DNA from 4 places in the Pseudomonas sp. R3-41 genome. Region 1 is predicted to be linked to each of the others. Evidence: predicted binding sites of a transcription regulator. Region 1 holds the regulator's gene; each other region holds the start of a gene.
The links. Region 1 encodes FliA, which starts transcription of late flagellar genes. Its sites were predicted from a motif close to CTAAAGTTTNNNNNNNNNNNGCCGNTAA; they were not measured.
Positions count from the first base shown of each region.

Region 1 (5,367 bases):
CAGGCGTGCCAGCGCGGCGAGCAGCTCGGGGGTGGCCGGGGTAATCGGCGAGCGCTCGCGCACTTCGCTGAACATGCTGTTGACCGCATCCAGCGCTTCGAGCACCACGTCCATCAATTCCGAATCAACGCGACGCTCACCCTTGCGCAGGATGTCGAACACGTTCTCGGCAATGTGACAGCACTCCACCAGCTCGTTGAGCTGGAGGAAGCCGGCGCCTCCTTTTACAGTGTGGAAACCGCGAAAAATTGCATTGAGCAGATCCGCATCATCAGGTCGGCTTTCCAGCTCGACCAGCTGTTCGGACAGTTGCTCTAGAATCTCGCCGGCCTCAACCAGGAAATCCTGAAGGATCTCTTCATCGGCGCCGAAGCTCATTAATGGCTGCTCCTAAAATAGGGCTAAATCAAAATCCAAGGCTGGACAGCAAATCGTCCACATCGTCCTGACCGGACATAACGTCTTCTCTTTTATCGGCATGAATTTGCGGACCTTCACCCTGAGAGAGATGTTTTTGTGGATCTTTTTCAGCAAGTATCGCTTCACGGTCGTGTTCGATGCCTGCAAAGCGGTCGACCTGGCTAGCCATCAGCACCAGTTTGAGCAGGTTGCTTTCCACTTCGGTGACCAGTTGGGTCACACGCTTGATCACCTGGCCGGTCAGGTCTTGATAGTCCTGGGCCAGCAGAATGTCGTTGAGGTTACTGGCCACGGCGCGGTTTTCGTTGCTGCTGCGCGTCAGGAAACCGTCGACCCGACGGGCCAGCTCCCGAAATTCTTCAGCACCGACTTCGCGACGCATGAACCGGCCCCAGTCGGTGCTCAAGGCCTGGGCCTCTTCACTCAGGCCATTGACCAGCGGTGTTGCGCTTTCCACCAGGTCCATGGTGCGGTTGGCCGCGGCCTCCGTCAGCTTGACCACATAGCCCAGGCGCTCGGTGGCGTCGGTGATCTGCGAGACTTCCTCGGCCTGCGGCATGTGCGGGTCGATCTGGAAATTGACAATCGCGCTGTGCAGTTCACGCGTGAGCTTGCCCACTTCCTGATACAGACCACGGTCACGGGTCTGGTTGAGCTCATGGATCATTTGAACCGCATCGCCAAAGCGACCTTTTTCAAGGCTGTCGACCAGTTCGCGGGCATGTTTTTTCAGGGTCGATTCGAAATCGCCCATTGAAGATTCGTTGTCCATAGCTCCCCCGTGGCGCCGTTAACCGATGCGTTCGAAGATTTTTTCGATCTTCTCTTTCAACGCCTGGGCCGTGAAGGGCTTGACCACATAGCCGTTTACACCGGCCTGGGCCGCTTCGATGATCTGCTCGCGCTTGGCTTCGGCAGTCACCATCAGCACCGGGAGGTGCTTGAGTTTTTCGTCGGCGCGCACATGGCGCAGCAAGTCGATACCGGTCATGCCGGGCATGTTCCAGTCAGTCACCAGAAAGTCGATGCTCCCGCTGTTGAGGACCGGAATGGCTGTGACGCCATCATCCGCCTCGACCGTGTTGGTGAACCCAAGGTCACGCAACAGGTTTTTTATGATCCGCCGCATCGTTGAGAAGTCATCAACGATGAGGATTTTCATGTTCTTGTCCAATTCGACCTCCAAGCAGTCTTAAACGCGCCCAGCACCTGGACGCGCCATTTCAATCAATTCCGGCACAACACTCGACAACGGTCTGGAGCACAACGGATGGAAACTGACCCGGCAACGCCATGCCAGTCCCGCTCGCAGTGTCCCCACACTGCCTGTCAGCGCGCTCGCCACTCCCCCAAACGGCCCCGCAAGCGGGCCGCGCACTGGCTGTGTAACTGGCTGACCCGAGATTCGCTGACCCCCAGGACCTCACCGATTTCCTTGAGGTTCAGCTCTTCGTCGTAGTACAGCGCCAAGACCAGTCGCTCACGTTCCGGCAAATTGGCAATCGCATCCGCCAGCGCGCTCTGGAAACGTTCATCTTCCAGGTCACGTGACGGCTCCATGTGAGCACTCGCGTTATCCTCATGCAGCCCTTCGTGCTCGCCGTCCTGCAAGAGGTCGTCGAAGCTGAACAGGCGACTGCCCAAGGTATCGTTCAAAATCCCGTAATAATCATCGAGACTCAACTGGAGTTCGGCCGCAACCTCGTGATCTTTAGCGTCACGCCCAGTTTTAGCTTCGATTGCCCGAATCGCGTCACTGACCATGCGGGTATTGCGGTGCACCGAACGCGGCGCCCAATCGCCCTTGCGGACTTCATCGAGCATCGCCCCACGAATGCGAATACCGGCATAGGTCTCGAAACTGGCGCCCTTGCTGGCGTCGTATTTGTTCGACACTTCAAGCAGGCCGATCATGCCGGCCTGGATCAAATCCTCGACCTGGACACTGGCCGGCAACCGCGCCAGCAAGTGATAGGCGATACGCTTGACCAGTGGCGCATAACGCTCGATCAATTCGTATTGGGCGTCCCGTGCCGATTTTTTGTAGAGATGGTTGTAACCGCTGGCTGTCATAACACGGGCCCTGCTGTTTGTTGCACAAGACGCTCGACGAAAAACTCCAGATGCCCGCGGGGGTTGGCCGGCAGCGGCCAGGTATCGACCTTTTGGGCGATCGCCTTGAACGCCAGCGCGCATTTGGAACGTGGAAAGGCTTCATAAACGGCACGTTGCTTCTGGACGGCCTTGCGCACGCTTTCGTCGTAAGGCACTGCACCGACGTATTGTAGGGCGACGTCCAGGAAGCGATCGGTGACCTTCGTCAACTTGGCGAACAGGTTGCGTCCTTCCTGCGGGCTCTGGGCCATGTTGGCCAGGACGCGGAAGCGGTTCATGCCATAGTCGCGGTTAAGCAGTTTGATCAGGGCATAGGCGTCGGTGATGGACGTCGGTTCGTCGCAGACCACCAGCAGCACTTCCTGGGCGGCGCGCACGAAACTGACGACCGAGTCGCCGATGCCGGCCGCGGTGTCGATCACCAGCACATCGAGGTTATCGCCGATGTCGCTGAACGCCTGGATCAGGCCCGCGTGCTGCGCCGGGGTCAGGTGAACCATGCTCTGGGTGCCGGAGGCAGCCGGCACGATGCGAATCCCGCCCGGCCCCTGCAACAGCACGTCGCGCAGTTCGCAACGGCCTTCGATCACGTCCGCCAGGGTGCGTTTGGGGGTAAGCCCCAGCAACACGTCGACGTTCGCCAGGCCCAGGTCGGCGTCCAGCAGCATGACCCGTCGGCCAAGCTCTGCCAGAGCCAGGGACAAGTTCACTGACACGTTAGTCTTCCCGACGCCACCTTTGCCGCCGGTCACCGCGATCACCTGTACGGGATGCATGCTGCCCATGTTCGTTCTTTACCTTGTCTTCTTAGACGGAGGCCACATTACTGGCTGCGCGTTCGCATACGGAACAATGCATGGCAGACCATCGATGTAGGTACAAAAAATATTCATGATTACCTCAGCCGACCTGCTTGGTCGGGCTGTGGTAGATGTCAGCGAACATGTCAGCCATGGCTTCTTCGCTGGGTTCTTCCTGCATTTGCACACTCACGGCACGACTGACCAGTTGATGACGGCGCGGCAGATGCAAATCATCCGGGATCCGCGGCCCGTCGGTCAGGTAGGCCACCGGCAGTTCATGACCGATCGCCAGGCTCAACACCTCGCCCAGGCTTGCCGTTTCGTCCAGCTTAGTCAGGATGCAGCCGGCCAGCCCGCAGCGTTTGTAGCTGTGGTATGCGGCGGTTAGAACCTGTTTCTGGCTGGTGGTTGCCAACACGAGATAATTTTTTGACTTGATACCGCGTCCGGCCAGGCTTTCGAGCTGCATGCGCAGGGCCGGATCGCTGGCTTGCAGGCCGGCGGTATCGATCAGCACGACGCGTTTGCGCAGCAGCGGTTCCAGCGCCTGGGCCAGGGATTGGCCCGGATCCACATGGGTCACCGACACATTGAGGATCCGGCCCAGGGTCTTGAGTTGTTCCTGGGCACCGATGCGGAAACTGTCCATGCTTACCAGGGCGATGCTCTGGGCGCCGTACTTGAGTACATAACGGGCGGCGAGCTTGGCCAGGGTGGTGGTCTTGCCCATGCCGGCAGGACCGACCATGGCAATGACCCCGCCCTCTTCCAGCGGCTCGACTTCCGGCGTGGCAATCATGCGTGCCAGGTGCGCCAGCAGCATGCGCCAGGCCTGGCGCGGCTCTTCGATACCATTGATCAGCGCCAGCAGGTCGCGGGACAACGGGCCGGACAGGCCGATGCGTTGCAGGCGACGCCACAGGTTGGCCTGGGCCGGACGGCTGCCTTGCAGCTGGTTCCAGGCCAGGGAGCCGAGCTGGACTTCCATCAGCTCGCGCAGGCTGTTGAGTTCGAAGCGCATCGAGTCCAGGGCGCGCGGGTCAAGCCCACGGGCTGGCGCGGCAGGTGCCGGCTCTGGACGACGCGGTTCGGCCTGGACCTGTTCCATCAGCGGTTCGGCGGCGGTCAACGGCAGGCCGGCGGTCAGCGGCTGACCGGCGAACAATTGACGATTGGTGCCCGGCGCGCCTTCGCCTTCGCTGCTGCGCAGGCTCAGTTCGGCCTGGGCGCTGGCGATGCGCGATTGAGTCTTGCGCAGCTCGTCTTCAAGTTCCATGTTCGGAACCCGTGGCGCCAGCGCCGACAATTTGTAATCCAGGGCCGCCGTCAGCTCGACACCGCCGGCGATACGACGGTTGCCAATGATGGCTGCTTCAGCGCCCAGCTCGTCACGAACCAGTTTCATGGCCTGACGCATGTCTGCGGCGAAAAAACGCTTCACTTGCATAAACCACTACCTCAGCCGTTGGGCCCTACTGTCGCAACGATGGTCACTTGCTTGTTGTCCGGTATTTCCTGGTACGCCAGCACATGCAGCCCCGGGACCGCGAGGCGTCCGAATCGCGAGAGCATCGCGCGAATCGGACCGGCCACCAGCAGGATCACCGGTTGGCCTTGCATCTCTTGCCGCTGGGCTGCCTCGATCAGCGAACGCTGCAGCTTCTCGGCCATGCTTGGCTCCAGCAGAACACCCTCTTCCGAGCCTTGTCCTGCCTTCTGCAGACTATTGAGCAATATCTGTTCCAACCTTGGCTCCAAGGTGATAACAGGCAGCTCAGACTCAGTGCCTACAATGCTTTGGACGATTGCACGGGATACGCCGACCCGAACCGCGGCCACCAGGGCGGCGGTATCTTGACTCTTGGACGCGTTGTTGGCGATGGCTTCGGCAATACTGCGTATGTCGCGCACAGGCACTTGCTCGGCCAACAACGCTTGCAGGACCTTGAGCAACTGCGACAACGAAACCACGCCCGGCACCAACTCTTCAGCCAGCTTCGGCGAGCCTTTGGCCAGTACTTGCAGGAGT
Region 1 covers NZ_CP096421.1:5,094,547-5,099,913, forward strand. The annotation lists gene M1D99_RS21845 (chemotaxis protein CheA) at 1-378, opposite strand, end outside; gene M1D99_RS21850 (protein phosphatase CheZ) at 407-1,192, opposite strand; gene M1D99_RS21855 (chemotaxis response regulator CheY) at 1,211-1,582, opposite strand; gene fliA (RNA polymerase sigma factor FliA) at 1,750-2,493, opposite strand; gene fleN (flagellar synthesis regulator FleN) at 2,490-3,320, opposite strand; gene flhF (flagellar biosynthesis protein FlhF) at 3,436-4,785, opposite strand; gene flhA (flagellar biosynthesis protein FlhA) at 4,797-5,367, opposite strand, start outside.

Region 2 (5,367 bases), 3.4 Mb from region 1:
CCACGCGATGCGCACGCCGTCATGGAAGCCCTCGACGCGAAACGGCTCGCCGGCCAGTAGGAAACGCTCGCCGTCCCGGGGAATCATTTCATCCAGGGCGATGGAGTTGGTCTCGCGATCGACATTGACCAGATAACTCTGAAAGCGCTGGGTACGTTCATGGAACGTAATGATCAGCGGGTCGTGGCTATCTTGCAGCATCCGCAGGTTGCCGGAGATTTCCAGGGGCGTGGTAAGGACCTTGGGTGGCTGCGGAGCATCATCCGCGTTTGAGGCATTGAACACGGTGGGTCAATCTCCAGGCAAAATACGACTACGAATGGCTAGCATTTTGCCAGCATGTTTCGCGCGTTGATAGAGCGAAGGCATAGTTCGTTTCATGCCTGGCTGAGCGGACGGTGCTTGACCATTCTGGCCGTCGAACCGCTGGCGTCATACAGTGTCGGGATCTCGCCGCCGTTGAGAATGCGCAATTGGTTGGCGGTGGCGGCCTGCTGCATCTGGATCGACTGGCCGTTGCGGGCGTTGGTGGCCTGGCATTGGGCGAGCAGGTCGTTGAGCACCTTGCTCTGGGACAGCAACTGATCGCCGACGGTCGACTGACCGGCCAATTGCTCGAGGCCGTCATGATTGGCGGGCAGGTTGAGGCTGGCGAGGATCTCGCTGCGCTTGCGGCCATGCTGGTCGAGCAAGATGATCAGTGCCTGTTTCTGCGCCAGGATGTTTTCCAGCAAAGGCATGTCACGACCGTGCAGGGCCACGGATTCGGCCTGCAATAACTCCAGCAATTGTTGCGCTGGTACGAAGTCGTCGATGATCAGTTGCAATAATTGAGTGTCGTGCATGGCTGGCCTTGGGTCTTAGCGTCCAAAAGCCTGGCGCAGGCGGCGGCCTAGCGCTGGGCTTCGAAGTTGAGCAGTTTGCTGGCTACGCGGTTGCTGTCGACTTTGTAGCTGCCATCGGCGATGGCTGCTTTCAACTCGGCCACGCGGGCGTTGTTGACGACAGGTTGATCGCGCAGCTTGTCAGTGAGCTTCTGCAACTGCTGAGCCTCATTGCTGAGGTGTACCGACTCCCCGTTGCTGACTTCGGCTGGCGTGGACAGCGGCGCGGATTTGTCGGTTTCGACGGTTTCCTTGGTGGCGCTGGTACGCGTAGTGCCTGTCAGCGGTGAAGAGCTGTTTAAACGATTGAAATCGATGACCATGGTAAAAAACCTCTGGGTATTTGGACGCTTGCCATGTTTTCGGCCATTCCCAAAAAAACTTTAGGCTCATTTATTCAATGAACGTGCGCACGTCTGCGCTTGCCTTTGCATAAGGCACAGTCTAGGGAACACCGGGATCAAGCGCCAGCTTTCTACCTCCTCTATCGGGTCATCACATCGCCACTTCCACTTGGCCTGGGGCCATCACCTGCGCCTTGATGACGCGCTGGGAGTTAAGGTTTTTTACTCGTATCTGTTCACGCATGCCGCCATTGGACAGGGCCTCGCCGGGCATCCGCACGGCCAGGGAACCGCTGCGGGCGGTGATGACCACCTGGTCGCCCTTGCGGACCACCTCGGCCTGTTCCAGGTGCACCAGGGTCACGACTTGGTCGGCGACCATTGGTCGGACAAGTTTCTGCCCGACGGCCTGATCGACCGAGGTCAGGAAACCCTGGGTGATCTGGCTGATGTCGCGCTCGCGCAACATGACGTCCTGGGGCTCGACGATCCCGGCCCGCTTGAGCGGACGGGTGGTGGTGACAATTTCCCGGAACAGGCGCACTTGAGCGGGCACGAACACCGTCCAGGGCGCGGCGCTGTCACAACGGACCTTCACCGTGACGCGACCCAGGGGCCGGGCCGGGCTCTCCAGGGAAGCAGTCAATTCCTTGTCACACATGGGCATGCGCAGGCGCGGGTCGAGCTGGTTGACTTCGATTTCGTAACGACCTTCGGTTTGACTGGTTGCCAGATAGTCTTCTACGGTGAATTCAAGAAAGCCCTGAGTGACGCCGATAAGGAGATCAGGCAAGGTAACCGGAACCGCCGCAAGGGCAGGACCGCCCGAGGTGAACAGGCAGGCAGCCAGCAGTGCACCGAGCCAGTGGCGGCAGTGAGTGGTCAGGCGTCGAGAAAATGTCGTTTGTGCGTTCATGCCGGTTCAATAGCAAGCCCCGTGCCGTTTAGTGATGAATGCGCGTCGGACACATTAGCGTTAGGTAGGAGTCAGGGCATGGCGGGAGTAATGGATTCGGTAAACCAGCGCACTCAGCTGGTCGGTCAGAATCGCCTGGAGCTGTTGTTGTTCCGTCTCGACGGCCAACAAATGTATGGGATAAACGTATTCAAGGTCCGCGAGGTGCTGCAATGCCCCAAGCTGACCCTGATGCCCAAGTCCAGCCCCGTCGTGTGCGGTGTGGCCAATATCCGGGGTGCGACCATCCCGATTCTCGACCTGGCGATGGCGACCGGTTCCGGTCGGCTGCTGGACCAGAGCAATCCGTTTGTGATCATCACCGAGTACAACACCAAGACCCAGGGTTTCCTGGTGCGCTCGGTGGAACGCATCGTCAACATGAACTGGGAAGAGATCCATCCGCCACCCAAGGGCACCGGTCGCGATCACTACCTGACGGCGGTGACGCGGGTCGATAACCAGTTGGTGGAAATCATCGACGTGGAGAAAATCCTCGCCGAAGTGGCACCCACGCCGGAAGCGATCTCCGCGGGCGTGGTGGACGCCGAGACCCAGCACAAGGCGATTTCGCTGCGGGTGCTGACCGTCGACGATTCTTCGGTGGCCCGCAAGCAGGTCACTCGTTGCCTGCAAACGGTCGGCGTCGATGTGGTGGCGTTGAACGACGGGCGACAGGCGCTGGATTACCTGCGCAAGCTGGTCGACGAGGGCAAGAAGCCCGAGGAAGAGTTCCTGATGATGATCTCCGACATCGAGATGCCGGAGATGGACGGGTACACCCTGACTTCGGAAATCCGCAGCGACCCGCGTATGCAAAAGCTGCACATCATCTTGCATACTTCGTTGTCCGGTGTTTTCAACCAGGCGATGGTCAAGAAGGTCGGTGCCGACGATTTCCTGGCGAAATTCCGCCCCGATGACCTGGCGTCCCGGGTCGTCGATCGGATCAAGGCAGCAGAATAAAGTAGAGGTCGGGTGCGTTGTGCGCCCGGCAAGTCAACACGATGAAAGAGGCGGTATCTTGTCTACGGGTAATTTGGATTTCGAACAGTTCCGGGTCTTCCTGGAAAAAGCCTGTGGCATCCTGCTTGGTGAAAACAAGCAGTACCTGGTGTCGAGCCGTCTCAATAAATTGATGGAGCAACAGGGCCTCAAGTCATTGGGCGAGCTGGTGCAGCGTATCCAGACCCAACCGCGCAGCGGCTTGCGCGAGATGGTGGTGGACGCGATGACCACCAACGAAACCCTGTGGTTTCGTGACACCTATCCATTCGAGGTGCTGAAGAACAAAGTGCTGCCGGCGGCCATCAAGGCCAGCCCGGGCCAGCGCCTGCGGATCTGGTCGGCGGCCTGTTCGTCGGGCCAGGAACCCTATTCGTTGTCGATGTCGATCGATGAGTTCGAGCGGACCAACTTGGGCCAGCTGAAAGGTGGCGTGCAGATCGTTGCCACCGACCTGTCCGGCACCATGCTCAATAACTGCAAGACCGGCGAGTACGACAGCCTGGCCATCGGCCGTGGCCTGTCGCCGGACCGCCTGCAACGCTACTTCGACCCGAAAGGGCCGGGCAAGTGGGTGGTCAAGGCGCCGATCAAGAGCCGGGTCGAGTTCCGTTCGTTCAACCTGCTGGACAGCTACGCCAGCCTGGGCAAGTTCGACATCGTGTTCTGCCGCAACGTGTTGATCTACTTCTCCGCCGAAGTGAAGAAAGACATCCTGCTGCGTATCCATGGCACGCTCAAGCCGGGTGGCTACCTGTTCCTCGGCGCCTCCGAGGCGTTGAACGGTTTGCCGGATCATTACCAGATGGTCCAGTGCAGCCCGGGGATCATCTACCAGGCGAAGTGATTGGCTTTGTAAAAGAACGGGAGCCCCATGGGTTCCCGTTTTTTTTTGCCTGCCGGTTTTCTCTAATCCACCACAGTCCCCTGTGGGAGCGGGCTTGCTCGCGAAAGCGGTGTGTCAGTCAAGATAACAGTCACTGACACACCGCCTTCGCGAGCAGGCTCGCTCCCACAATGGGATGCATGCATGTGGCGAAAGCGGCAGAAAAGCGGCAGCCAGCGGAAGCCGATTGCCGCTTTTCTGGCATTGCCGCTTTGCCGATCCCCGCAAAGCCCCGGTTTACGGGGCTTCTGAAAGTGGCACGACGCTTGCTAAAGCCATCGTACGTACATTCTGGTCACCCAAAGGTTTCCGACATGAGCATCAGCTTCGATAAAGCGCTCGGTATCCACGAACAGGCCCTGAGCTTCCGCGCCCAACGTGCCGAAGTCCTGGCCAACAACATCGCCAACGCCGATACCCCGAACTACAAGGCGCGTGACCTGGACTTCTCCAAGGTGCTCGCCGAGCAGAACGAGAAGACCAAGAACGGCCACTTCGCCTTGAACATGACCAATAACCGTCATATCGAAGCCGAAGGCGTGGGCAGCGGCGACGAATCGCTGATGTACCGCACGCCGATGCAGCCGTCGATCGACCAGAACACCGTGGACGCTCAACTGGAACAGTCCAACTACGCGGAAAACTCCGTGAACTTCCAGGCCAGCTTCACCCTGCTCAACAGTAAATTCAAAGGGCTGGTATCGGCCCTGCGTGGAGAGTAAGCCATGTCGATCGCGAGCGTTTTCAACATCGCCGGCAGTGCCATGAGTGCCCAGACCACTCGCCTGAACACCGTCGCCAGTAACATCGCCAACGCCGAGACCGTTTCGTCGAGCATCGACCAGACCTACCGCGCCCGCCACCCGGTGTTCGCCACCATGTTCCAGGGCGGCCAGTCCGGCGGCAGCGACTCGCTGTTCCAGGACCAGGACGCGGCGGGGCAGGGCGTGCAAGTGCTTGGCGTGGTCGAAGACCAGAGCAACCTCGAAGCACGTTATGAGCCAAACCATCCGGCCGCGGACGCCAAGGGTTATGTCTACTACCCGAACGTCAACGTCGTCGAAGAAATGGCCGACATGATTTCCGCCAGTCGTTCGTTCCAGACCAACGTCGAAATGATGAACACCGCCAAAACCATGATGCAGAAGGTCCTGACCCTCGGTCAGTGATAAGGGGCGATTCATATGAGCGTCACCAGTACAACAGGCGGTTTGAGCCTCAACGAGATTCTGGCCAACTCCTCGGTCAAGACCAACACCACGACCGATGGCCTGGGCGCGGCGACCAATGCGG
Region 2 covers NZ_CP096421.1:1,700,320-1,705,686, forward strand. The annotation lists gene M1D99_RS07670 (flagellar brake protein) at 1-285, opposite strand, end outside; gene M1D99_RS07675 (flagella synthesis protein FlgN) at 378-845, opposite strand; gene flgM (flagellar biosynthesis anti-sigma factor FlgM) at 893-1,207, opposite strand; gene flgA (flagellar basal body P-ring formation chaperone FlgA) at 1,380-2,144, opposite strand; gene M1D99_RS07690 (chemotaxis protein CheV) at 2,223-3,149, shown strand; gene cheR (protein-glutamate O-methyltransferase CheR) at 3,208-4,035, shown strand; gene flgB (flagellar basal body rod protein FlgB) at 4,389-4,796, shown strand; gene flgC (flagellar basal body rod protein FlgC) at 4,800-5,243, shown strand; gene flgD (flagellar hook assembly protein FlgD) at 5,259-5,367, shown strand, end outside.
Region 2: flgM (flagellar biosynthesis anti-sigma factor FlgM) is a predicted target of FliA. The motif match lies at 1,244-1,271, and genes of this name have one in related genera.

Region 3 (5,367 bases), 3.4 Mb from region 1:
GGGTGAATTAAGTTGCCACAGATAATCTGAACCCACTTAAACGACTCACCCTTAATAACGACACCAAGGAAAGCACTCATGAAAACGTTGACTGCCCTGTTTACCGCTGCTGCCCTGACCCTCACCGCTGGCCTGGCCCAGGCGGATGTACGAATCGACCAGATTCCTCAACTGGTCAAGGACGGCAAGATCAAGCCTCTGGAAGAAATGAACGAAGCAGCCCTGAAGTTGCACCCAGGCGCGACCATCACCGACACCGACCTGGATAACCACTTCGACGGTTATGAATATGAAGTGGAACTGAAGACGGCCGACGGCAAAGAGTTTGACGTGGACTTCGACGCAACTACCGGCAAAGTCCTGTCCAACAAACAAGACACTTGATCCATCGGTTAAAGAAGAGCCGCGCAACTTTCGAGTTGCGCGGCTTTTTTATGTACGCCGTCTGTAAACCGCCGCCGATCCGACGACGCCGCGCAACTGTCATACAACCATCAAAAAACCCTGCAATGATGCCGCTCAAGTGAACCTGTGGCCGCTGCGACAGGCACTTCCCGCCAGCGAGCCTTCATGAACCACAGCATCGACCAAAGCCATCGCGATCCGGACCTGTTCGGCCTGCTTTACGGGTTTCGTTTCCGTCCCGGCGAGCGTGGCCGGGAAATCGATTCGGCCCAAGCCCTGCAAAGCCTGCAACAACCGCAAGACGCCGACGAATTCCTCTGGCTGCACCTGAACCTGGCCCACGCTGCCTGCGAGCGCTGGATGAAAAGCCATCTGGCCTTGCCCGAGGAATTCTTCGAAGCCCTGCACGAAGGCTCGCGATCGACCCGTATCGAACACGTGGACTCGGCACTGCTGGCGGTGGTGAACGATGTGGTGTTCAACCTCAGCAACCTGGTGTCCTCGGATGTCTCCACCTTGTGGGTGTGCGTACACAGTCGACTGATCATCAGTGCGCGCCTGCAACCCTTGCACTCGGTCGACAAGCTGCGCTCATCGGTCAAGGCCGGCGAGTGTTTTCGCTCGCCGCTGGAATTGCTGGTGCATCTGCTGCGCGACCAAGGCGAAGTGCTGACCCAGATCGTGCGCAAGACCAGCCTCAGCGTCGACCAGATCGAAGACCAACTGCTGTCTTCGCGCGTGTCCAACAACCGCGCCGAGCTGGGCAGCCAGCGCCGCGTGCTGGTACGCCTGCAACGCCTGCTGGCCCTGGAGCCGGGCTCGTTGCTGCGCCTGCTCAACCGCCCGCCGCAATGGTTGCAGAAGGAAGACGTCAAGGAGCTGCGCAAGTCGACCGAGGAGTTCGCCCTGATCATCAACGACCTCACCGCCCTGGGCGAACGGATCAAATTGCTGCAGGAAGAGATCGCCGCCAACCTCAACGAACAAAGCAACCGCACGCTGTTCACCTTGACGGTGGTCACGGTGCTGGCGTTGCCCATCAACATCATTGCCGGTTTCTTCGGCATGAACGTCGGCGGCGTGCCTCTGGCCGAAGATCCCGAGGGCTTCTGGATCCTGGTAGCGCTGGTGGCGACCTTCACCGTGATCGCAGGCCGATGGGCCTTTCGCAAGCGTCGCGATTATTGAGGGTGATGCCCTGCTGGCTGCTACTCCAGATTTTCATGAGCTTTTGTGGCGAGGGAGCTTGCTCCCGCTCGGCTGCGCAGCAGTCGTAAAATCTGCCAACCATCTTATGCCTGATGCACCGCGCTGAATGGTTTTGGGGCTGCTATGCAGCCCAGCGGGAGCAAGCTCCCTCGCCACAGGTGGGTGTACTGCATCAGGAACATACGGTCAGGCACTCAACCGCGCCGTCACTTCATTCAACTGCCCGGACAACCCGTGCAGATCCCGACTGGCCGCTTCGGTGCGCTGTACGTTATCCAGGTTGGTACTGGCAATGCAGGTGATTTCAGTCAGGTTGCGCGAAATATCCTCGGCCACCGAGGTCTGCTCTTCCGCAGCGGTGGCGATCTGACGGTTCATGTCGCGGATCGCTTCCACCGCCTGGGTGATGCGTTCCAGCATCGCGCCGGCCTGAGTCACCTGCTCGACACTTTCCTCACTGCGCGACTGGCCGCTTTCGATGGCCTGGGCCGCGTCCACCGCGCCTGTTTGAACCGTCTGGATGATCTGGTTGATCTCGATGATGGACGACGCCGTGCGCTGGGCCAGGCTGCGGACTTCATCGGCGACCACCGCAAAACCACGCCCGGCCTCACCCGCCCGTGCGGCTTCGATGGCAGCGTTGAGGGCCAGCAGGTTGGTCTGCTCGGCGATCCCGCGGATCACTTCCAGCACCTTGCCGATGCGTCCGCTGTCGGCTTCCAGGCGCCGGATCACCGTGGCGGTGTTGGCAATTTCGCCACGCATTTGGGTGATGGTGTGGATCGTGCCCTGCATCACTTTCTCGCCCTGCTGCGCCGAATGATCGGCATCATCGGCAGCCTGCGCCGCATCGGCGGCATGCCGGGCAACTTCCTGGGCGGTGGCGGACATCTCGTTCATCGCGGTCGCGACTTGATCGGTGCGTTCGAATTGCTCGCTGGTGCCTTGGCTCATCAGGCTGGCAATCGCATTGAGCTCACCGCTGGCGCTGTCCAGCTCCGTGGCACTGCGTTGCAAGCGTGTGAAGGTTTCAGCAAGGAAATCGCGCAGCGTATTGGCCGCCAGGGCCAGGTCGCCCAACTCATCCTGGCGCGTGCTCGTGACACGCTCGGCGAAACGCCCGCGGCTCAGTTGAGTCACGTACGCGATCAGGTTACGGATGGGCTGCACCAGGTTGCGGTTGACCAGCCACACACTCAACAACCCGACCAGCAGCCCTGAGGCGAGCATGATCACCGTACCCAGCATGATCGTGCGGTCGGCACCGGCACTGATCATTGCCGATTGCTCATCGCCCAGCTTATGCAGCTCAACCACCAACTCGCTCATCTGCTCACTGGCCGCGCGGTCCACACCCTTGACCGCGGCATCGCCCGCCGCCGCGTCGCCGCCCGCCGCCACAAACGCATCACGGCCCTTCTGGTAGGCCGCGCCCAACTTCGCATGTTCGCCCCGCAGACGCTCGATACGTGTCTTGATTTGCGCCGGGACACCTTCGTGGGTCGTCAACTGGCCAAGGACGCCCTGGACATCGCTCTGGCGTGCCTCGAATTGCTTCCAGTATTTATCCAGGTCCGCTGGCTGCTTGCCGCGCAACAGGACGTTTTTCCACTCCTGGACCTGCACCTTGAATTGCAGGTTGGCCTCGTCGATCAATTGCGACGCACGCAACGGACCGTCGAGCAGTTGGCGATAATTCTGGATACCATCGGAAAGGAAGTGAAAGGACGCCAGGGCGATCAGCAACATGGCCAGCAGGCTGCCGCTGAGCAGGGCGAGAATCTGGGCTCTCAGGGATTTTTGTAGAAACATGGAGTCGATCTCTTCAAATAAAGAACCTCCATGACCAGGGTCCACTGTTACAACGGAATGTGGAGAGTCATCGGCCTGTACGGGGCGTTCTTGAGCGGTGGCGACCACCGGTATCGGGATCGTTCTTGCTGACTGGACATGACCTGTCCAGACAATCCCTTTTGTCGGCGCGATGGGATTTAAAAGTCTTTTTGTCATTTCTCCTGCTGTATCCTGCCCAGGCTTTGTAAAAGCGCGGATCTACCAGATCTATCCACAGACTTTGCGAGGAGCGCGAAATGCACGAGATCCCTAATCTCCCCTTCCCAAGCCTGCACGACACTGAGCAGACGACCACGCTACAAGCCGGAGGGCAACCTGACGCCCAGCAACCCGAGCCCAAGGAAGCCACTGAACGCCGCCAGGCCGACAGCGAAGACTGATTGACCCGTACCACCAGACCGTGTGGAAAGCGCTAAGATGCGCTTTCCACACTGCCTGAATCCCGAGCGCCCCATGACCGATGACACCCCTCCCTTCAGCGAAGCCCAGGCCAGCGTCCTGATCGGCACCGCCGAGAAAATGGTCGAGATCTGGACCCGCCTTCCCGCCGAGAAACAAGCGGCCCTGCTGGCCCGGTTTGGCAGCGAAGAAAACGCCATCGCCGCGCTGGTGACCACGCGCCTGGTCAGCGAACAGAACGACCGCTGAGCCACCATTGGGCAAATAGTTTTACTTTTCCCCGCCCGGACGCCACGGTCGCCGTTATCATAAGCAGCCTATCTATCCAGCTGCTCCGTGGACCTTTTCCCCATGTCAGATTCCCAGCGCCCCCTGGCGGTCACGCTGCAAGTCGTTTCCATCGTCCTGTTCACGTTCATCGGCTACCTGAATATCGGCATTCCCCTGGCCGTGCTGCCCGGTTTCGTCCACGGCGAGCTGGGTTTCGGCGCGGTGATCGCCGGGCTGGTGATCAGCGTGCAATACCTGGCCACCCTGCTCAGCCGTCCTTACGCAGGACGAATCATCGATAACCTGGGGAGCAAGCGCGCGGTGATGTTCGGCCTCGCCGGCTGCGGGCTGAGCGGTGTGTTCATGCTGGCGTCGGCCTGGACGCCCCACCTGCCAACGTTCAGCCTGATCAGCCTGCTGATCGGTCGCCTGGTGCTGGGCAGTGCCGAAAGCCTGGTGGGGTCGGGTTCGATTGGCTGGGGCATCGGCCGGGTTGGCGCGGCAAATACCGCCAAGGTGATTTCCTGGAACGGTATCGCCAGTTACGGCGCGCTGGCGATCGGTGCGCCGTTGGGGGTGTGGCTGGTCAACGTGTTGGGGCTGTGGAGCATGGGCGCCAGCATCATCTTGCTGGGCCTGCTGGGACTGGCATTGGCCTGGCGCAAGACTGCTGCGCCCATTGTCTCTGGCGAACGCCTGCCGTTCATGCACGTGTTGGGGCGTGTGCTGCCACACGGCTGCGGTTTGGCCCTGGGTTCCATCGGGTTTGGCACCATCGCGACCTTCATCACCCTGTATTACGCCACTCAGCATTGGGATAACGCGGTGCTGTGCCTGAGCCTGTTCGGCGCCAGCTTCATCGGCGCGCGCCTGCTGTTCGGCAACCTGATCAACCGCCTGGGCGGCTTTCGCGTGGCGATTGCCTGCCTGTCGGTGGAAACCCTGGGGCTCTTGCTGTTGTGGCTCGCACCGGATGCCCATTGGGCCCTGGCGGGCGCGGCGCTGAGCGGTTTCGGCTTTTCCCTGGTGTTTCCGGCGCTGGGCGTGGAAGCGGTCAACCTGGTGCCGGCCTCCAGCCGTGGGGCCGCGGTGGGCGCTTATTCACTGTTCATCGATTTGTCGCTGGGGATCACCGGGCCGCTGGCCGGTGCGATTGCCGCAGGCTTGGGCTTTGCCTCGATCTTTCTGTTCGCTGCCCTGGCGGCCCTGGGTGGGTTGGCCTTGAGCGTC
Region 3 covers NZ_CP096421.1:1,632,094-1,637,460, reverse strand. The annotation lists gene M1D99_RS07405 (PepSY domain-containing protein) at 79-384, shown strand; gene M1D99_RS07400 (transporter) at 571-1,593, shown strand; gene M1D99_RS07395 (methyl-accepting chemotaxis protein) at 1,801-3,426, opposite strand; gene M1D99_RS07390 (hypothetical protein) at 3,705-3,848, shown strand; gene M1D99_RS07385 (hypothetical protein) at 3,886-4,116, shown strand; gene M1D99_RS07380 (MFS transporter) at 4,219-5,367, shown strand, end outside.
Region 3: M1D99_RS07395 (methyl-accepting chemotaxis protein) is a predicted target of FliA. The motif match lies at 3,494-3,521, and genes of this name have one in related genera.

Region 4 (5,367 bases), 1.2 Mb from region 1:
GCGACTGCAAGCACGACCGCGAACCCGGTTGCGCCCTGCTCAAGGCCCTGGAAGAAGGTCGCGTGCATCAGCAACGGATGAACAGCTACCGCTCGATCATCGCCAGCCTGCCGGAAAGCAGCTACTGACCTGCACGCAGTATCAAGCCGATCACTCTTGTGGCGAGGGAGCTTGCTCCCGCTGGACTGCGAAGCAGGCCCCAACAGTCTCCAGCCAGACCGAGTTGTCCGGTCTTGCGACTGCTGCGCAGCCGAGCGGGAGCAAGCTCCCTCGCCACAAAGGCAAGCAATCCTCAAGTAAACAGTGGACCCACAAAAAAGCCGACATCGAGGTCGGCTTTTTTGTGGGTCACTGCGCCGGCGGTTCGGCCGGCTTCGGCGCCGCGTCGTCGAACAGGTTCAGGCGCTCGCGCAACTCATGGGCCGGTACGGGTTGCTGGTCCGCCGGCAACGCATTCGGATCGACCGCTGCACCTGGTATAGCCTGTGGAGCTGGCACTTCACCCGGTGCACCCTCACCCGGAACCGAATCGGGCGCCGGATCGTCGGTTTGTGAGCCCTCGATGGCTTTCTGCGCCTTCTTGGTCAACACCACGATGTCGATGCGCCGGTTGACCGGGTTGAACGGGTCCTTGCGGTCGAACAGCGCCGAAGAGGCATAACCGACCACCCGTGCCACCTGCTCGTCCGGATAGCTGCCGGCCACCAGGGCGCGACGGGCCGCGTTGGCGCGGTTGGCGGACAATTCCCAGTTTCCGTAGTCACCCTTACCGATGTAAGGCTTGGCATCGGTATGACCACTGATGCTGATTTTGTTCGGCACCGCCTTGATGGTGTCGGCCATGGCCAGCAGGATATCTTCGAAATAAGGCTTCAGACGTGCGCTGCCAGAATCGAACATCGGCCGGTTCTCGGCGTCCATGATCTGGATGCGCAAGCCATTCGGGGTAATTTCGAACAGGATCTGGTCCTTGAACTTCTGCAGTTCCGGGTTCTCTTCGACCTTGTTCTGCAATTCCTGCAGCAGCAACTCCAAACGCTCGCGCTCGACCTGCTCGGCCATGCCCTCGACCTGCTCGGAATCCACCGTGACCTTGTCGGGCTGGGGCTGGGACTTGACCTCGGGATTGAGGGTCGTGTCCGGCGCCAGGGTCGGTGAGCCGCCCAGGTCGATGATGTAGGGCGTGCCGCTTTCGGAAAAGCCGACCGGGTCCTTGAAGTAACCGGCGATGGCGATCTTCTGTTCCGGGGTTGCCGTGGACAGCAGCCACAGCACCAGGAAGAACGCCATCATCGCCGTGGCAAAGTCGGCGAAGGCAATTTTCCAGGCACCGCCATGGTGCCCGCCGGCAATGCGCTTGATGCGCTTGACGATGATCGGCTGGTTATTTTCCATGACTTAGCGACCGCGAACCGCTTGTTCCAGCTCGGCGAAGCTTGGACGGTGCGCCGGGTACAGGACCTTGCGACCGAACTCCACCGCCAGCGATGGCGGCATGCCCGAGGCCGAGGCCACCAGGGAAGCCTTGATGGCTTCGTAGACGTTGAGTTCTTCCTTGGCATCATGGGCCAGGGAATGGGCCAGCGGGCCGAAGAAGCCATAGGCAGCCAAAATACCGAAGAAGGTACCTACCAGCGCCGCACCCACGTGCAGGCCGATGGACGCCTGGTCGCCTTCGCCCAGGGAGGCCATGGTCACCACGATCCCCAATACCGCCGCGACGATACCGAAGCCTGGCATGCCGTCGGCGATGCCGTTGACCGCGTGGGACGGGTGCTCCAGGTCTTCCTTGAGGCTGTACAGTTCCATGTCGAACAGGCCTTCGAGCTCATGGGGCGCCATGTTGCCGGACGACATGATGCGCAGGTAATCACAGATGAACGCCGTCATGCGGTCATCCTTCAGCACCGACGGATACTTGGCGAAAATCGGGCTGGCGGCGGCGTCTTCGATGTCGCCTTCGATCGCCATCATGCCTTCGCGGCGGCTTTTATTGAGGATTTCGTAGATCAGCCCCAGCACCTCCAGATAGAAGGTGTGGCTGAAACGCGAGCCGAACATGCTCAAGGACTTCTTGAGCACGTGCATCGTCATATAGCCGGGGTTGGCCTGCAAGAATGCACCGAGGGCCGCGCCACCGATGATCAACACCTCGAAGGGTTGAATCAGGGCGGCGATCTTGCCGTGGGAGAGCACGTATCCGCCGAGCACGCTCGCGAACACGACAATGATGCCGATAATTTTAGCCATAGATAGAAAGTACTTACTTAAGTCGGGTTCAAGGTCATATTCGGAAGCTGAAAAATCTCTTCTTCTACTTATCGGCAAAACTGCGCCAGACTATAGGCTGTTCTGGCGAAAAGCCAATTAGCCCCGTTCCGGGCGTAGAGAATTCATACGATGATCACGTCCAGCCATGACTAACGAAACCAAGGTTCCAACGCCCCGACCGACCACCCTCGACGGCTGGGTGAAGCTGCTCAACGGCGTGCATCTGCCGGTGCCCCAGGCCAGCCACGACCTGGTCTGCAAGGCCCTCGCCGATAGCCGTCGCTCATTGCGCGACATCGCCGACCTGATGCAGGACAGCCCCGCGCTGGCCCTGAGCGTCATCCGCGAGGCCAACCATCACACCCATGGCAGCCTCGCTGAGCCTGCGGAAAATCTCGAAGTGGCCATCAACCGCCTCGGCCTCAAGCGCACCGAGGAGTTGCTCGCCCGCCTGCCGTCATTGCCGGGGCACGAAATCCCTGTTGCCTTGCGCCAACTGCAATTGATCAGCCAGCACGCCACGCAACAGGCCAATGGTTTTTTCGCCAGCCGCCTGGCGCGGCTGTGGCAAGACATCCACTGGGGCAGCCTGTTGTTCCTGTCGCCGCTCTGGCCGTTGGCCTTGACTCACCCACGGTTGCTCGGGGAATGGGAATTGCGGGTCGTCCATAAAGGCGAGTCCGCACGCAAGGTCGAGCGCGAACTGTTCGGCGTCCGCCTGCTGGAGATCTGCCTGGCGCTGGTGGAGACCTGGCGTTTGCCGATCTGGGTGGCGCAAGGTTATCGCCTGTTGATCAACGAACGCCGCGAACTGGTGAAAGTCCTGCGCATCGCCCGGGACAGCGAACATCCGCTGCGCCAGCAGAATCGCCTGGACGACGACCCAACCCTGCGGCGCTGGCTCAACCAGCCGGCCAACACCGTGTTGCTGGCCAACGGCCTGGCCCTCGCGGCGCAGCAGGCCTGGGACAGCCCTCACAACACTCGCTGGCAGTACCTCACCAGTTTGTATCTGCAAATGTCGATGGATGAAATCCAGCAGCAGTTGCACCAACAAGCCGCCAACAGCGCACGTCATCACGCCATGCCGGACCTCTGGCACCCGGCCGTGGCGCTGATCTGGCCTTGGGGCAGCCGCCGTATCCACCCCGGCTTGCTGCCCGCCGCGCCGCCCAGCGCCCAGGACCTGAGCCAGTGGCGCAAGCAATGTTCCGCCATGCTGGTGGAGCCGAGCCCCTTCCTCAACGCCATGCACCTGACCACGTCGGCACGGGACGCCCTGGTGGCCTGTGGCATGCGCCGGGTGATGATCCTGATGGCTGACCGCAGCCAGACCAGCGTGCGCGCTCACCAGACCGCCGGTTTGCCCAAGGAAGCTGCGGCCATGAGCTTTACCATCAGCCAGAGCAAAATCTTGCAACGATTACTGGCCCAGCAGGCCCAGGTTCGCCTGAACCCGGACAACAACGCGCAGTTTTCGGCGCTATTACCGCCGGGCCTGCGCAGCCTGTTCCGCGGCGAACACCTGCTGTTGCGCTCACTGACCTGCAATGGCCGGGTGATCATGCTGGTGGCGGTGGACCAGGGCGGCGGGCCGTTCTCGGACGTGACCGTGCAAGCCTTCGGCAAAACCGTGCAATGCATCGAAAGGGCCCTGCATACCTTTACCAACCGCGGCCGCTGAACTTGATACAATCCTTTCCCTTTGCGCCCCTGGAGACCTCACATGCCTGACTTCTCTGGCTTGCCGTTGGTGATCGAGCCGAGCGAGCTGCTGCCGCGCCTCGACGCCCGCGAACTGATTCTGGTGGACCTGACCAGCGCCGCCCGCTACGGCACCGGGCATATCCCTGGCGCACGTTTCGTCGACCCCAAGCGCACCCAGCTCGGCCAACCGCCGGCGCCGGGCCTGCTGCCGGCCAAGGCCGACCTTGAAGCCCTCTTCGGTGAGCTCGGGCACCACCCGGATGCGGTCTACGTGGTCTATGACGACGAAGGCGGCGGCTGGGCCGGGCGGTTTATCTGGCTGCTGGACGTGATCGGCCACGGGAACTACCACTACCTCGACGGCGGCTTGCTGTCGTGGCTGGACGAGGGCCTGCCCGTGTCCATCGACGTCCCTGCGCCCGTTGGTGGGCCGGTCAGCCTGACACTGCACGACGCGCCCACCGCCACCCGTGAGTACCTGCAAAGCCGTCTCGGCGCTGCCGACCTGGCCATCTGGGACGCGCGCGGCCCGCTGGAATACTCCGGCGAAAAAGTCGTCGCGGCCCGGGGCGGACACATTCCCGGTGCGGTCAATTTCGAATGGACCGCCGGCATGGACAAGGCGCGCAACCTGCGCATCCGCAAAGACATGCCGCAAATCCTCGAACGATTGGGCATCACCCCTGATAAAGAAATCATCACCCACTGCCAGACTCACCACCGCTCTGGCTTCACCTACCTGGTGGCCAAGGCGCTCGGTTATCCACGGGTCAAAGGCTATGCCGGTTCCTGGGGCGAATGGGGCAACCACCCCGACACACCCATCGAGCTTTGAAGGTTCTTAAGGACAGTTAATGAAAAACCGTTTATTCATCCTCACCCAATACCTGCTGCCCCACCACCTGCTGTCGCGGCTGGCCGGCTGCATTGCCGAATGCCGCGTGCGCTGGTTCAAGAACGCCTTCACCACGTGGTTTGCCAAGCGCTACCAAGTGGACATGTCCCAGGCCCTGGTGGAAGACCTGACGGCCTACGAGCATTTCAACGCCTTCTTCACCCGCGCCCTGAAGGACGGCGCCCGCCCGCTGGACGAAACCCCGGGCGCGATTCTCAGCCCCGCCGACGGTGCCGTCAGCCAGCTCGGCCCGATCGAGCACGGCCGGGTATTCCAGGCCAAGGGCCACAGCTTCAGCGTGCTGGAACTGCTGGGCGGTGACGCGGCCAACGCAGCGCCGTTCATGGGTGGCGATTTCGCCACCATCTACCTGTCTCCCAAGGACTACCACCGCGTGCACATGCCATTGGCGGGCACCCTGCGGGAAATGGTCTACATCCCCGGACGGATTTTTTCGGTCAACCAGACCACTGCCGAAAACGTGCCGGAGCTGT
Region 4 covers NZ_CP096421.1:6,295,858-6,301,224, forward strand. The annotation lists gene rsgA (small ribosomal subunit biogenesis GTPase RsgA) at 1-128, shown strand, start outside; gene motB (flagellar motor protein MotB) at 349-1,395, opposite strand; gene motA (flagellar motor stator protein MotA) at 1,399-2,250, opposite strand; gene M1D99_RS27220 (HDOD domain-containing protein) at 2,417-3,955, shown strand; gene rhdA (thiosulfate sulfurtransferase) at 3,998-4,813, shown strand; gene asd (archaetidylserine decarboxylase) at 4,833-5,367, shown strand, end outside.
Region 4: motA (flagellar motor stator protein MotA) is a predicted target of FliA. The motif match lies at 2,319-2,346, and genes of this name have one in related genera.